DNA from 2 places in the Pseudonocardia sp. HH130629-09 genome. Region 2 is predicted to be linked to the other one. Evidence: predicted binding sites of a transcription regulator. Region 2 holds the regulator's gene; the other holds the start of a gene.
What was found. The regulator LexA, encoded in region 2, represses DNA repair genes until DNA is damaged. The targets are predictions, from matches to a motif close to CGAACACGTGTTCG.

Region 1 (7,071 bases), 1.8 Mb from region 2:
TCGGCCGACCGGCCTCTGGACCGGCTCCCGGCGGCGCGCTGGCGGGAGCTGTTCGACGACGCCGGGCTGGCCGCACCGGCCGTCACGGATGGGCCGTCGTCCCCTTGAGGATCGTGTCGACGGCGTTGCGCGGCCCGTGCAGCGCCAGCCCGACCAGGTCGAGCTCCTCGGCCCGGGCCGCCGCGACCTCCGCACGGTCGTCGTGGTCGTTGCCGGTGCCGAACATCGCGGAGGTGAACACCGCCACCGGCAGTCCGCGGCCGACCGCCCGGGCCCGGCAGGTCGCGAGCGTCGTCGCGTCCCCGGCGCGCACGAGCTCCGGCAGACCGAGGGTCGGCAGGTAGGCGGTGCCGTCGGCGTCGGTGTAGGGCTCGCCGATCAGCTCGGGGACACCCGCGGCGACCCCGGCGGCGAGGAAGGCGGTCACGTTCGCGACCTGCCAGCCGAGCAGGTCGTCACGCAGCACGACGGCGATCTTGGTGGCGGGGCGATCGGAGGAGGCGGGGAGCAGGGCGGTGTCGGTCACGCCGTCGATCCTCGGGCGGCAGGACCCCTGCACTCTCGTACGTTCCGCACATGTCCGGAACCGGTTCGCGGGCGGCGGGCGAGGCCGTAACCGCCTGGCGGCCGCAGCGCGTGCCGGGAATCACGGAGGTGCTGCACGCGCGCTTCGTCCGGCACCGGTACCCGCTGCACGCGCACTCCACGTGGACGGTCCTGATCGTCGACGACGGCGCCGTGCGCTACGACCTGGACCGGCGACCGCACGGGACCGAGGAGGCCCCGGTGACGCTGCTGCCGCCGCTGGTCGCGCACGACGGACGCGCGGCGGGCGGCTCCGGTTTCCGCAAACGGGTCCTCTACCTCGACCCCGCCGCCCCCGACCCGGGCGTGTCCGGGACGGACGGGCTGGTCGGCCCCGCGGTCGACCGGCCGGGGGGTGGCCGACCCCCTCCTGCGCCGCGGGCTCGACGAGATGCACCGCGCGCTGGCGGTGCCGGGGAGGAGCTGCACGCCGAGAGCCGCCTCGCGCTCGTCGCCGAACGTCTCGCCCGGCACCTGGACCCGACCGCCGGGCCCGCCTCGGCGCCGCCGACGGACCTGGCCGGCCGGCTGCGGGACCTGCTCGACTCCCGGCTCGTCGACGGTGTGACCCTCGCCGAGGCCGGGCGCCTGCTGCACTCCCACCCCGGCCACCTGGTCCGCACCTTCTCGCGCCGCTTCGGGCTTCCGCCGCACCGCTACCTCGACGCCCGCCGCGTCGAGCGGGCGCGGTCACTGCTGCTGGACGGGACGCCGCCGGCCGCGGCCGCCGCGGCGGTGGGGTTCCACGACCAGGCCCACCTGCACCGCCGGTTCGTGCGGCTGGTCGGCGTCACGCCCGGCCGCTACGCCCGCAGCGGCCCGGCGTGACGCCGAGGGTCACCAGCCCCGTGACCGCCACTCGGGGATGCTCGGCCGCTCCGCCCCGAGCGTCGAGTCGTCACCGTGGCCCGGGTAGAACCAGGTGTCGTCGTCGAGCCGGTCGAACACCCGCTCCTCGAGGTCACTGATCAGCTGCGCGTTGTCCTCCGCCGACCAGGTCTTGCCCGGACCGCCAGGGAACAGGCTGTCCCCGGTGAACAGGTGCGGCCGGTCCTCCCCGCGGTAGAGCAGCGCCACCGAGCCCGGCGTGTGCCCGCGCAGGTGGATGACCTCCAGCTCGATCTCACCGAAGGCGATCGTGTCGCCGTGCTCGACGAACTCGTCCATCGGGGCGGGGAGCTCCGGGGCGTCCAGCGGGTGGGCGATCAGCCGCGGCTCGAACATGCCCGCGATCGCGCCCAGCGCCTGCCAGTGGTCGGCGTGGCGGTGGGTGGTGACCAGGTGGCGCAGGTCCGGGCGCTCGTCCGCGGCGCCGATGAGGTCGGCAATGCGGGTCGGCTCGGCCGCCGCGTCGATCAGCAGCGCCTCGTTGCTCTGCTTGCACACGAGCAGGTAGGCGTTGTTGTCCATCTCGCCGACCGAGATCTTGCTGATGCTCAGCCGCTCCAGGTCGCGGCGGATGGCCGCGCCGCCCGGCTCGGTGTGACCGGTGTAGTTCTCCAGGACGTCCACGAGCGGGAGGGTAGCGGCCCGTCCCGACATCCCGCGGTGGGGAGAACCCGCCGGTCGCACGCACGGGGCCGCTGACGGATCGAACAGGCGTGCGAGTACCGTGCGCGGTGGACCGACCGGCGCGTACCGAGGTGCATCCACCGCGCCGGACCACCGCCGGGCCCCGCTCACCGGGTTCTTGTCGGGGGTCGCACCTAGCATCGACGGCGGACGAGGGGACGAACCTCACCGGCCACGGGCGCCCGGTCCGGGAATGTCCGTCAGCCCGCGGGCGTCACAACCGGGTCCGACCCGGACGGCACCGCCACCCCAGGAGGCGCGCAACGTGAGCGACCACAGCACCGACCGCCGCGACGCCGGCACCGCCCTGTCCCCGGGCGCGTCGCCGGTTCCGGAGGGGCCGAAGCTGGTCGTGCGCGGCGCGCGCGAGCACAACCTGCAGGGCATCGACATCGACCTGCCCCGCGACAGCATGATCGTCTTCACCGGGCTGTCCGGGTCCGGCAAGTCCAGCCTCGCGTTCGACACCATCTTCGCCGAGGGGCAGCGGCGCTACGTCGAGTCCCTCTCGGCGTACGCGCGCCAGTTCCTCGGGCAGATGGACAAGCCCGACGTGGACTTCATCGAGGGACTGTCCCCGGCGGTCTCGATCGACCAGAAGTCGACCAACCGCAACCCGCGCTCGACGGTCGGCACGATCACCGAGATCCACGACTACCTACGGCTGCTCTACGCGCGCGCCGGCATCCCGCACTGCCCGACCTGCGGCGAGCGGATCGAGAAGCAGACCCCGCAGCAGATCGTCGACCAGGTGCTGGAGATGGAGCAGGGCAGCCGCTTCCAGGTGCTCGCGCCGGTCGTGCGGACCCGCAAGGGCGAGTTCGTCGACCTGTTCGGGAACCTGCAGGCCCAGGGCTACTCGCGCGTCCTCGTCGACGGCACGGTCCACCCGCTGTCGGACCCGCCGAAGCTGAAGAAGCAGGAGAAGCACGACATCGCCGTCGTCGTCGACCGGCTCTCGGTGAAGGCGACGGCCAAGCAGCGCCTCACCGACTCGGTGGAGACCGCGCTGCGGCTGGCCGACGGCCTGGTCGTGCTGGACTTCGTGGACCTGCCCGACGACGACCCGCAGCGCGAGCGCCGCTTCTCCGAGAAGATGGCCTGCCCGAACGGGCACACCCTCGCCGTCGACGACCTCGAGCCCCGCACCTTCTCCTTCAACTCGCCCTACGGCGCCTGCCCGGCCTGCTCCGGCATCGGCATCAAGAAGGAGGTCGACCCGGAGCTGGTCGTCCCCGACCCGGACCTGTCCCTCGGCGACGGCGCCATCGCGCCATGGTCGTCCGGGCACAACGCGGAGTACTTCGGCCGGCTGCTGTCCGGTCTGGCCACCGCGGTCGGGTTCCGGATGGACACCCCCTGGCGCAAGCTCCCTGCGGCCGCGCAGAAGGCGGTCCTGCACGGCAGCGACGACCAGGTCCACGTGCGCTACCGCAACTGCTACGGTCGCGAGCGCTCGTACTACGCCAACTTCGAGGGCGTGATGCCGTTCCTCGAGCGTCGCCTGGAGCAGACCGAGTCCGAGTCGCAGCGGGAGCGCTACGAGGGCTACATGCGCGACATCCCCTGCCCGGCGTGCAACGGCGCCCGGCTGCGTCCCGAGGTGCTGTCGGTGACCCTGCCGCACCGCGACCTGGGGGAGCGGTCGATCGCGCAGGTGTCGAACATGTCGGTGGCCGAGTGCTCACAGTTCCTGAACGGCATGGTGCTCGACGACCGGCAGGCGATGATCGCCGGTGCGGTGCTCAAGGAGGTGCAGGCCCGGCTGGGCTTCCTGCTCGACGTCGGGCTGGACTACCTGTCGCTGGACCGTGCCGCGGGCACGCTGTCCGGTGGCGAGGCGCAGCGCATCCGGCTGGCCACCCAGATCGGCTCCGGTCTGGTCGGGGTCCTCTACGTGCTCGACGAGCCGTCGATCGGGCTGCACCAGCGCGACAACCGGCGGCTGATCGACACGTTGACCCGGCTCAAGGAGCTGGGGAACACGCTGATCGTCGTCGAGCACGACGAGGACACCATCCGCGCCTCGGACTGGGCGGTGGACATCGGCCCCGGCGCAGGCGAGCACGGCGGCCGCGTCGTGCACTCGGGCACCATCGCCGACCTGGAGTCGCACGACACCTCGCTGACCGGCGCCTACCTGTCCGGGCGCAAGTCGATCCCGCTGCCCGAGCGGCGGGTGCTCGACCACGACCGCAGGCTGACCATCGTCGGCGCGCGGGAGCACAACCTGCGCGGCATCGACGTCGACATCCCGCTCGGCGGCCTGGTGTCGATCACCGGGGTCTCCGGGTCCGGCAAGTCGACGCTGATCAACGACATCCTCGCCACGGTGCTGGCGAACCGGCTCAACGGCGCCCGCCAGGTCCCCGGCAGACACACCCGGATCAACGGCGTCGACGAGCTCGACAAGCTCGTCCGGGTCGACCAGTCGCCGATCGGGCGGACCCCGCGGTCCAACCCGGCGACCTACACCGGCGTGTGGGACAAGGTCCGCAAGCTGTTCGCCGCGACCACCGAGGCGAAGGTCCGCGGCTATGCCGAGGGCCGCTTCTCCTTCAACGTCAAGGGTGGCCGCTGCGAGGCGTGCACCGGCGACGGCACGATCAAGATCGAGATGAACTTCCTGCCGGACGTCTACGTGCCGTGCGAGGTCTGCAAGGGCGCCCGGTACAACCGGGAGACCCTGGAGGTCCACTACAAGGGCAAGACCGTCGCCGACGTCCTCGACATGCCGATCGAGGAGGCCGCCGAGTTCTTCGAGCCGATCACCTCGATCGCCCGCTACCTGCGGACCCTGGTCGACGTCGGCCTCGGCTACGTCCGGCTCGGGCAGCCTGCGCCGACGCTGTCCGGCGGTGAGGCCCAGCGGGTCAAGCTCGCCAGCGAGCTGCAGAAGCGCAGCAACGGCCGCACCGTCTACATCCTCGACGAGCCGACCACCGGCCTACACTTCGAGGACATCCGCAAGCTCCTCGCCGTCATCCAGGGGCTGGCGGACAAGGGCAACACGGTGATCGTGATCGAGCACAACCTCGACGTCATCAAGACCTCGGACTGGGTCATCGACATGGGCCCGGAGGGCGGCTCGGGCGGTGGCACCGTGGTGGCGCAGGGGACACCGGAGCAGATCGCGGCGCACCCCGACAGCCACACCGGCCGGTTCCTGCGTGACCTGGTCACCCCGGACCACACCCCGGTCACACCGGCCCGGCGGCGGGCCGCGTCGTCGAAGGGCAACGGAAGCGGCACGGGGACCGCGGGCGCGGGCCGGTCGACGACCGCACGGCGCAGTCGGGCCAAGGCGGCCAGCGCAGGCTGAGCCCCGTCCCGCCCCGGGTCGGATCCGCGCAGGTCCCGGCCCGACCCCGCGTTCCCGGCGCACCGGCGGCCTGTTACCCTCGGGAATGCGACCACCCGGGATCGCGTTGTCACGTGTGTTCCGGGCGTCAAGTGGAGCCCCACTCCCACCCGCGCCGTGATTGTGACGGTGTCCGGGTCCATGGTCCGGCTTCACGGCAGAATTCCGCCGCGGGCCGATCAACGGGTCTTCGCTTGTCGTCGCCGGCGCAGCAGGTAGTAGCGACACAGCGAGTCACTCAGGAGACCCCATCAGCACAGAGCCCCGCATCAACGACCGCATCCGCGTGCCCGAGGTCCGCCTCGTGGGCCCGAACGGCGAGCAGGTCGGGATCGTGCGCATCGAGGACGCCCTCAAGCTGGCCCAGGACGCCGACCTCGACCTCGTCGAGGTCGCCGGCCAGGCCCGCCCGCCGGTCTGCAAGCTCATGGACTACGGAAAGTTCAAGTACGAGAGCGCGCAGAAGGCCCGGGAGTCCCGGCGCAACCAGCAGCTCACCGTGATCAAGGAGCAGAAGCTCCGGCCGAAGATCGACAAGCACGACTACGAGACGAAGCGCGGTCACGTCATCCGCTTCCTCGAAGGCGGCAACAAGGTCAAGGTCACGATCATGTTCCGTGGTCGCGAGCAGTCGCGTCCCGAGCTGGGCTACCGCCTGCTCCAGCGCCTGGCCGAGGACATCGGTGACATGGCCGTCGTCGAGGCCGCTCCGAAACAGGACGGCCGCAACATGACGATGGTGCTGGCGCCGACGAAGAAGCCGGTCTCGCGCAAGACGACGGCCGCAGCCAGCTCCGACGCCCCGGCAGACGCCGAGGCGTGAGGTCCCACTCCCGTGTCCGGCCGCCGCCGGGCACGGGAGGGACACGCAGTACCCGCACCGACCCCCGGAACCTCGGGGGCCGACATCGAACGGATACGTCATGCCGAAGAACAAGACGCACAAGGGGACCGCGAAGCGCGTCCGCATCACCGGTGGCGGCAAGCTCATGCGCCAGCAGGCCGGGCTGCGGCACCGTCTCGAGGTCAAGTCGCGCAAGGAGAAGCGTGACCTGTCGGGCACCGTCGAGCTCGCCAAGGCCGATGTGAAGCGCGTCAAGAAGCTGCTCGGTCACTGACCTTCCGCCCCTTTCACGAACCCCGGCACGCCGCACCCCCACCGCGGTAGTGCCGGAGAAGCCCCAGGAGATACCCCATGGCACGCGTGAAGCGCTCCGTGAACGCCCAGAAGAAGCGCCGCACCACGCTCGAGTCGGCCGCCGGCTACCGCGGGCAGCGCTCGCGGCTGTACCGCAAGGCCAAGGAGCAGATGCTCCACTCGATGAACTACGCCTACCGGGACCGTCGCGCGCGCAAGGGCGACTTCCGGCAGCTGTGGATCACCCGCATCAACGCCGCGGCCCGCGCGAACGACATGACCTACAACCGGTTCATCCAGGGCCTCAAGGCCGCCGGTGTCGAGGTCGACCGCAAGAACCTCGCCGAGATCGCCGTGAGCGACCCGGCCGCCTTCGCCGCGCTCGTCGCGGTGGCGAAGGAGAACCTGCCGGTCG
Region 2 (7,071 bases):
CCCGCGTGCCCGCACGGTCTCCTCGACCCGGTGGGCGAGCTGCTGCAGGTCGTCCTCGTCGACCGGCCGGCCCTGGCACGCCCGCCGAACCCCGCTGACGACCTTCTGTCGACTGAAGGGCTCGGTCACCCCGCTGCGCTTGACGACGGCGAGCACGGCCTCCTCGACCGTGGTGAACCGTCGTCCGCACGAGGTGCAGGACCGGCGCCGGCGGGTGCAGGTCCCGTCGTCGGCGGTCCGTGAGTCGATCACGCGGGAGTCCGGGTGCCGGCAGAACGGGCAGCGCATGGACGCTCACACCCTCTCCCGTAACGTTCCGGAAACTCTCCGCAGTGATCCATCCCCCCAACCAGTGGCGGAACAACGTCAATGTAACCCCTACATCTAGGGGTCCGCCATCCCGGGGCCCACGCCGCGCCGAGCTTCGCCCGATCGGGATCCGAGCCTTGCACACCACGTTCCGCGACCGGCTCGTCGCCGACGATCATGGAGGGGGACATCGGCGCTGGTGGCGCCGAGGAACGTCACGCGCGGCGCCGTCCGTCGCGCCGCGGGGACCGCGACCGGCGGCACCCGATGCGGGGACACGCCCGGCGGACGCGCCCGGCGGCACGCCGCCGACGATCCGGCGACATCCCGGCGACCGCCGCCCGACGTCCGCGTGCCGGCCCAGCGCACGCCATCACCCGATGCGACGCCGGCACGGCGCCGGATCGCTCCACACCGTCACCGCACCGCCACCGCTGTGACCACGGTTGCCGCGCCGGCACCGCACCACGGCACGCCCGACCGGCTCCGCCCCGGGAGCCCGACACGTCGGCACCGCACCCCTGCACACCCCGGGCCGGGCACGCCGGCACCACTCCGTGCCACGGGCCTGGCCCACCGGGACCGCACCGCGACCCGACCCGCCTCAGCGCACGGCACCGACCGACGGAACGGCGGCCGCGGGGGCGTTCCAGCCCGCCGCCGCGTCGCCCAGCAACCCGAGCGCCACCACCGCGGTCGTGGCGCACAGCAGCACCGCGACCCCGGTCAGGAACCGCTCCAGGCGCCCGCGGACCCGGCTGCGGGCCGGGCGGGGGCGGGCCGGGACCAGGCAACGCCGGTCCAGCGGACGGACCGTGCGCGGCGCCGGCACGGCCACCGACCGCGGACCGGACGGCGCCGCGACCCGGGCGGGCCGCACCAGGGTCGCCGTGGAGCCTGGCGCCGAGGTGGTACAGCGGGGCGTCCGGACCGCGACGTTCGGACCACCGGTGACGCCACGCGGGACCGCCGGATCGGCCGGTGCCGCGGTCCGGGCCGCACGCCCGGGAACTGTCGGACCGGGCGCCGTCGGACCGGACGTCGGAACACCGGGCGCCGTGGCGCGCCGGGAACGGGCAGCGGGGTGCCGTGCAACCGACTTGGTCAGTGCGCGCTCCCGTGCACCGTGGGCGGCCCACCGGTGCGCGGCGCGCGCGACGGCCGACGAGCCGGCACCGGCCGGACCGGCCACACCCTCCGCGGCCCGCACCCGCTCCCGGGCGGCGCGCCGGGCGCGCGAGGTGGGAGTGCCGGGCGCGGGGGCACCGGTCAGGCAGCCGACCGGGCCGTGGTCGCGGATCCGCTCGTCGAACTCTCGCATGGCTCCTCCTGCCGTCGGACCACCCGGCCCCCGGGCGGTCTCGTCTCCCCCGCTCCCGACCGGCCCTTCCCTGAGCCCGGTCGAACGGGCGTACGAGCGGTGTAGCACCCGACACCGACAACAACCGCGTCTCCGCAGTTCACCGCCCGTGCCGGAGACGCTCTCAGCGTGGCGCGCCGACCGCGGGCGGCACGGCCGGGCCGTGGGCGGCGACGTCGGCGACCACCCCGAGCGCGACGACCGCGGCCGCCGAGGCGAGCAGGACACTCACCGCCGCCACCACGCGGCGCACGGGACCCGGTGCCGGGACCGCCCGCACCACGTCGGCCGCGGGGCCGACCGCAGCCCGTCCGATGACCGTCATGCCCCCGATGACCGCTGCGTCCACGATCGCCACCCCCACTGCCGCTCCCGCTGCCGGTCGCCCCGCGCGGCCGGACGGCGACGCGGACGGCATCCGATCGAACCAGAACGATCGAACCGGTGTTCGATCGAACGCCTGTGCGATGTTCTACCACCACGACCCGACGGAATCCACGACACGCCCGGGCGACTTCGAACGCATGTTTGGCGAACGGGCCCGCGACGGCTAGGGTCGTCGCCGTAAGTACCCCGAGGAGGCGAATGCGATGGCAGCGGACGACACCGGACACGGTGGTCCCGGCGTGACCGGCACCGCCGCGGACCGGGGATCCGCGACGGTCCGGGAGTTCCCCGACCCCGCGACCGACACCCGCGGCCTGACCCCGCGGCAGAAGAAGGTCCTGGCCGTCATCCGGGACTGGGTGGACCGGTACGGCTACCCGCCCAGCGTCCGCGAGATCGGTGACGCGGTGGGCCTCACGTCCACCTCGTCGGTGCACCACCAGCTCCGGACCCTGGAGCGCAAGGGCTTCCTCCGGCGCGACCCGAACCGCACCCGCGCGGTCGACGTCCGCAGCCCGGAGCAGATCGCCGGCACCGACGGGTCGGACTCCGACGCCGACACGGCCGAGCTGCGTTCCGCGCGGCCGGCGCCGGCGTTCGTGCCGCTCATCGGCGACATCGCCGCCGGTGGCCCGATCCTGGCCGAGCAGGCCGTGCAGGACGTGTTCCCGCTGCCGCGTGAGATCGTCGGCGAGGGCACTCTGTTCCTGCTCAACGTCAAGGGCGACTCGATGGTCGACGCCGCGATCACCGACGGCGACTGGGTCGTCGTGCGCCAGCAGCCGGTGGCCGAGCAGGGCGAGATCGTGGCCGCGATGATCGACGGCGAGGCGACGGTCAAGACGTTCCGCCGCAAGGACGGGCACATCTGGCTGATGCCGGCGAACGCCGCCTACGATCCGATCCCGGGTGACGACGCGTCGATCCTCGGCCGCGTCGTGGCGGTCCTGCGCCGCCTCTGACCTCCTCAAGCGGCGCCCGGTTCCCGCGGTCAGCGGGACCGGCGGCGCCGTCCGTGCAGGGACATCGCGACGGCACCGGTCACCAGCAGCACTGCGAGCACCGCGGCCCCGCCCGCGGCGGGCAGCCACGACGGGTACGTGCGGTACTCCGGCACCTCGGCGGGCTGGGCCACGACGGGTGCCTGCGGGCCGGTCGCCGCGGGCACCGCGCCCGGGACGACGGTGATCGCCGCCGCGGTCAGGCCCCGGGCCTCGCTGCCGGAGTGCAGTGCACCCCGGCCGTCCGGGGCGATCGCCTCGCCCTGGGCCTCGTCCGGCAACGGCACCGGCAGCGGTGCCCCGCCCAGCGCCGCGACCAGCACGTCGGCCGTCGCCGGTCCGCCGACGGGCAGCGGGAACACCCAGGCGTCGGTGTAGGTCCGCAGCACGGCGGCGCGTCCGCCGTCGGCCCCGGCCGGTGAGACCCCGCCGCCGGTGATCGTGCGGGACCCGGCGGCCCCGAGCGGCCCGCCGCCGGTGCCCGACCAGGGCAGCACGACCTGTGCCACCCGGCGCAGCGGGACCGGGCCCCCGCCCTCGCGCAGCGGTGCGTCGGGTCGGTACACCCCGGCGGCCCCGGTGGTCTTGTCGACCAGCAGGGGCACGCCGTCGTCGCCGACCAGCAGCGCCTCGACGTCGCGCGGACCGTCGGGGTGGACCAGGTCGTACACGCGTGGGGGCCCGGCCGGGGGCAGCACGACGAGCCTGACCGAGCCACGCTGTGCCCCGTTGTCACCGGTGTCGGCGAGCCAGAGTTCCCCGCCCGGTCCGAGCCCGAGGTCCTCGACGTCGGTGACCGGGACGTCGGCCTGCCGGGTACCGGTGACCGCGCAGCCAGACGGGTCCAGGGTGAACGTCCGCGCGGCCCCCCCGCCGTCGACGATCGCGTGGTAGCGCTGCGGGGCTCCGCCGGGCGCGCCCTCGGCGACCAGCCCGGACAGCTCCGCCAGCCGCGGGTCGTCGACGGTGCAGACCGGGTGCGCCCCGGGCGGCGGCGCGGCCGCACCCGTGAGCGCACCGGTCAGGCAGAGGACCGTGGTCAGGCGACGGGCCACGACCCCCGGACGCGGTGGCCCACCCGGCCGCCCACTCAGTGGCCCGCTGCCGTCGCCGGCAGGTCGGCGCCGGTCCCGGTCGGGACGGCAGAGCCCGCCACCGCGAACGGCAGCACCGCGGTGCCCAGCTCCGGCTTCACCCGCGCCCGGATCCGGGTGCCGTCGGCGGTGTGGGACTCGGCGAGGATCTCGCCGTCGTCGTGCAGCCGCGCGACCAGCGCACCCTCGGTGTAGGGCAGCAGGAGGTCGACCTCGTAGTCCGGGCGCGGCAGGCGCTCGGCGATGTGCTCGCGGAGCCGGTCGATCCCGGTGCCGCTGTGTGCCGAGACGAACACGGCGTCCGGCTGGGCGTGCCGCAGCCGGGCCAGCGCGAGGTCACCGGCCGCGTCGATCTTGTTGATCACGAGCAGCTCGGGGGGCATCGTGTCGCCCGCGGCCTCCCCCACCTCGACGAGCACCTGCCGGACCGCGGCGATCTGGTCGTCGGGCAGCGGGTCGGACCCGTCGACGACGTGCACCAGCAGGTCGGCCCGGGCGGCCTCCTCCAGCGTGGAGCGGAACGCCTCGACGAGCTGGTGCGGCAGGTGCCGCACGAACCCGACGGTGTCGGTGAGGGTGTAGTCGTGCCCGTCGGGCGTCTGTGCCTTGCGGGTGGTCGGGTCCAGCGTCGCGAACAGCGCGTCCTGCACCAGCACCCCGGCGTCGGTGAGCTGGTTGAGCAGGCTCGACTTGCCCGCGTTGGTGTAGCCGACGATCGCGACCGAGGGGATCTCGTTGCGGCGACGGCTGCCGCGCTGGGTCTCGCGGACCTGGCGCATCGCACCGATCTCGCGGCGCAGCTTCGACATCCGCGCACGGATGCGGCGCCGGTCCAGCTCGATCTTCGTCTCACCGGGGCCACGGCCACCGATACCGACACCGCCCGCGGCCCGGCCACCGACCTGCCGGGACAGCGCCTCGCCCCAGCCGCGCAGCCGCGGCAGCAGGTAGGACAGCTGCGCGAGCTCGACCTGGGCCTTGCCGTCCCGGGAGCGGGCGTGCTGGGCGAAGATGTCGAGGATCAGCGCGGTCCGGTCGATGACCTTGACCTTGAGCCGCTCCTCCAGCTGACGGAGCTGGCCGGGTGACAGCTCGCCGTCGCAGATCACGGTGTCGGCGCCGGTGGCGCGGACGACCCCGAGCAGCTCCTCGACCTTGCCGGAGCCGATGAACGTGGCCGGGTCCGGGCTGGAGCGGCGCTGCACGAGGCCGTCCATCACCTCGGAACCGGCGGTCTCGGCGAGGCGGGCCAGCTCGGTCATCGAGTTGTCGGCCTGCTCGGCCGTGCCCTCGGTCCAGACGCCGACGAGCACGACCCGCTCCAGCTGGAGCTTGCGGTACTCGACCTCGGTGATGTCGGTGAGCTCGGTGGACAGCCCGTGGATCCGGCGCAGCGACGTGCGCTCCTCCAGGTCGAGCTCGCCACCCGTCGGAACCGGGTTCGACGTGGAGGGGGTCACGGAGGGGTGCGTGTGGGCATCAGTCATCTTGCCCCCATCCTCCCACGTCGCGCGGCTCGTGTCCGCCCCGATTCGCGAGCCTCAGGCGGGAGCGTCCCACCACGCGCGGTCCAGCTCGCCGGAGGCGAGCAGCACCGCGGGTCCGTGCAGCGTCGTGGGCCCGGTCCGCTCGTCGGTGCCGGCCTCCACCGTCACCCGCAGCAGCCCGCCCGGAACGGCGACCTGCACGTCCCCGGCGGTGTGCCCGGCGTGCCGCAGCGCGGCCACGGCGGCCGCGACGGTCCCGGTGCCGCAGGAGCGGGTCTCCCCCACCCCGCGTTCGTGCACCCGCATCCGGATGCGGCCGCCGTCGGCGGGGCCGTCCAGCGGGGTCAGGAACTCGACGTTCACCCCGTTCGGGAACAGCGCCGGGTCGTAGGAGGGCGCGCGGGTCAGGTCGAGGGTGTCCGGGTCGGCCGCGGTGACGCAGGCCAGGTGCGGGTTCCCGACGTCGAGGGCGATGCCGTCGAAGCGCGCGTCGCCGCTGGTGGCGACCGACGCCGGGCCGACGCCGACCGTCCCGAGACCGACCGAGACCCCGTCCGGCCCGACGGCGGTGTCGAGCACCCCGTTGCGGGTGCCGACCGGGCCACCCGTGGCCCAGCCGCGCTCGTGCAGGTAGCGGGCGAACACACGCAGGCCGTTCCCGCACATCTCGGCGAGCGAGCCGTCGGCGTTGCGGTAGTCCATGAACCACTCGACGCCGTCGACGGGCTCCCCGACGCCGGGCTCACCGGCGAGCTTCGCCCAGCGCACGACCCGCAGCACCCCGTCCGCGCCGAGGCCGCGGCGGCGGTCGCACACCGCCGCGACCCGGGCCGGGGTGAGGTCGAGCGCGGCGTCCGGGTCGGGCAGCACCACGAAGTCGTTCTGCGTGCCGTGCCCCTTGCTGAACGCGATGCCGCCGGTCATGCCACCAGCCTACGAGCGAGCACCGCACGCGCCGAGGCCACCAGGTCCGGGTCGGCGCCGTCGAGCCAGTGGATGCGCCGGTCCCGGCGGAACCAGGAGCGCTGGCGGCGCACGAACCGCCGGGTCGCGCGGACCGTCTCCTCCCGGACGACGGCGAGGTCGGGGTGGTCGGGGTCGCGGTCGAGGGCCTCGATCACCTGCCGGTAGCCCAGCGCGCGGGACGCGGTGCGGCCGTGGGCGAGCCCGCGCGGGAGCAGCGCGCGGGTCTCCTCGACCAGGCCGTCGTCGAACATCCGGTCCACCCGCAGCGCGACCCGCTCGTCGAGCTCGGCGACGTCGCGGTCCACGCCGAGCAGCACGGCGTCGTAGCGGGGGGCCCCGGCGCCGGGCAGGGTCGCGCGGAACGGCCTGCCGGTCAGTGCGATCACCTCCAGCGCGCGGACGATCCGCCGGCCGTTCGAGGGCAGCACCTGCTGGGCGGCGACCGGGTCGGCCGCGGCGAGACGGGC

Region 1: uvrA (excinuclease ABC subunit UvrA) is a predicted target of LexA. The motif match lies at 2,178-2,191, and genes of this name have one in related genera.

What each region holds. Positions count from the first base shown of each region.
Region 1 covers NZ_CP011868.1:3,101,261-3,108,331, reverse strand. The annotation lists gene XF36_RS14235 (hypothetical protein) at 1-108, shown strand, start outside; gene XF36_RS14230 (DUF2000 domain-containing protein) at 83-526, opposite strand; partial or broken gene XF36_RS14225 (helix-turn-helix domain-containing protein) at 577-1,413, shown strand; gene XF36_RS14220 (MBL fold metallo-hydrolase) at 1,423-2,097, opposite strand; gene uvrA (excinuclease ABC subunit UvrA) at 2,465-5,479, shown strand; gene infC (translation initiation factor IF-3) at 5,805-6,341, shown strand; gene rpmI (50S ribosomal protein L35) at 6,442-6,636, shown strand; gene rplT (50S ribosomal protein L20) at 6,714-7,071, shown strand, end outside.
Region 2 covers NZ_CP011868.1:1,315,737-1,322,807, reverse strand. The annotation lists gene nrdR (transcriptional regulator NrdR) at 1-288, opposite strand, end outside; gene XF36_RS05915 (hypothetical protein) at 914-1,630, opposite strand; gene XF36_RS31345 (hypothetical protein) at 1,794-2,018, opposite strand; gene lexA (transcriptional repressor LexA) at 2,260-3,018, shown strand; gene XF36_RS05900 (hypothetical protein) at 3,048-4,112, opposite strand; gene hflX (GTPase HflX) at 4,148-5,638, opposite strand; gene dapF (diaminopimelate epimerase) at 5,693-6,562, opposite strand; gene miaA (tRNA (adenosine(37)-N6)-dimethylallyltransferase MiaA) at 6,559-7,071, opposite strand, start outside.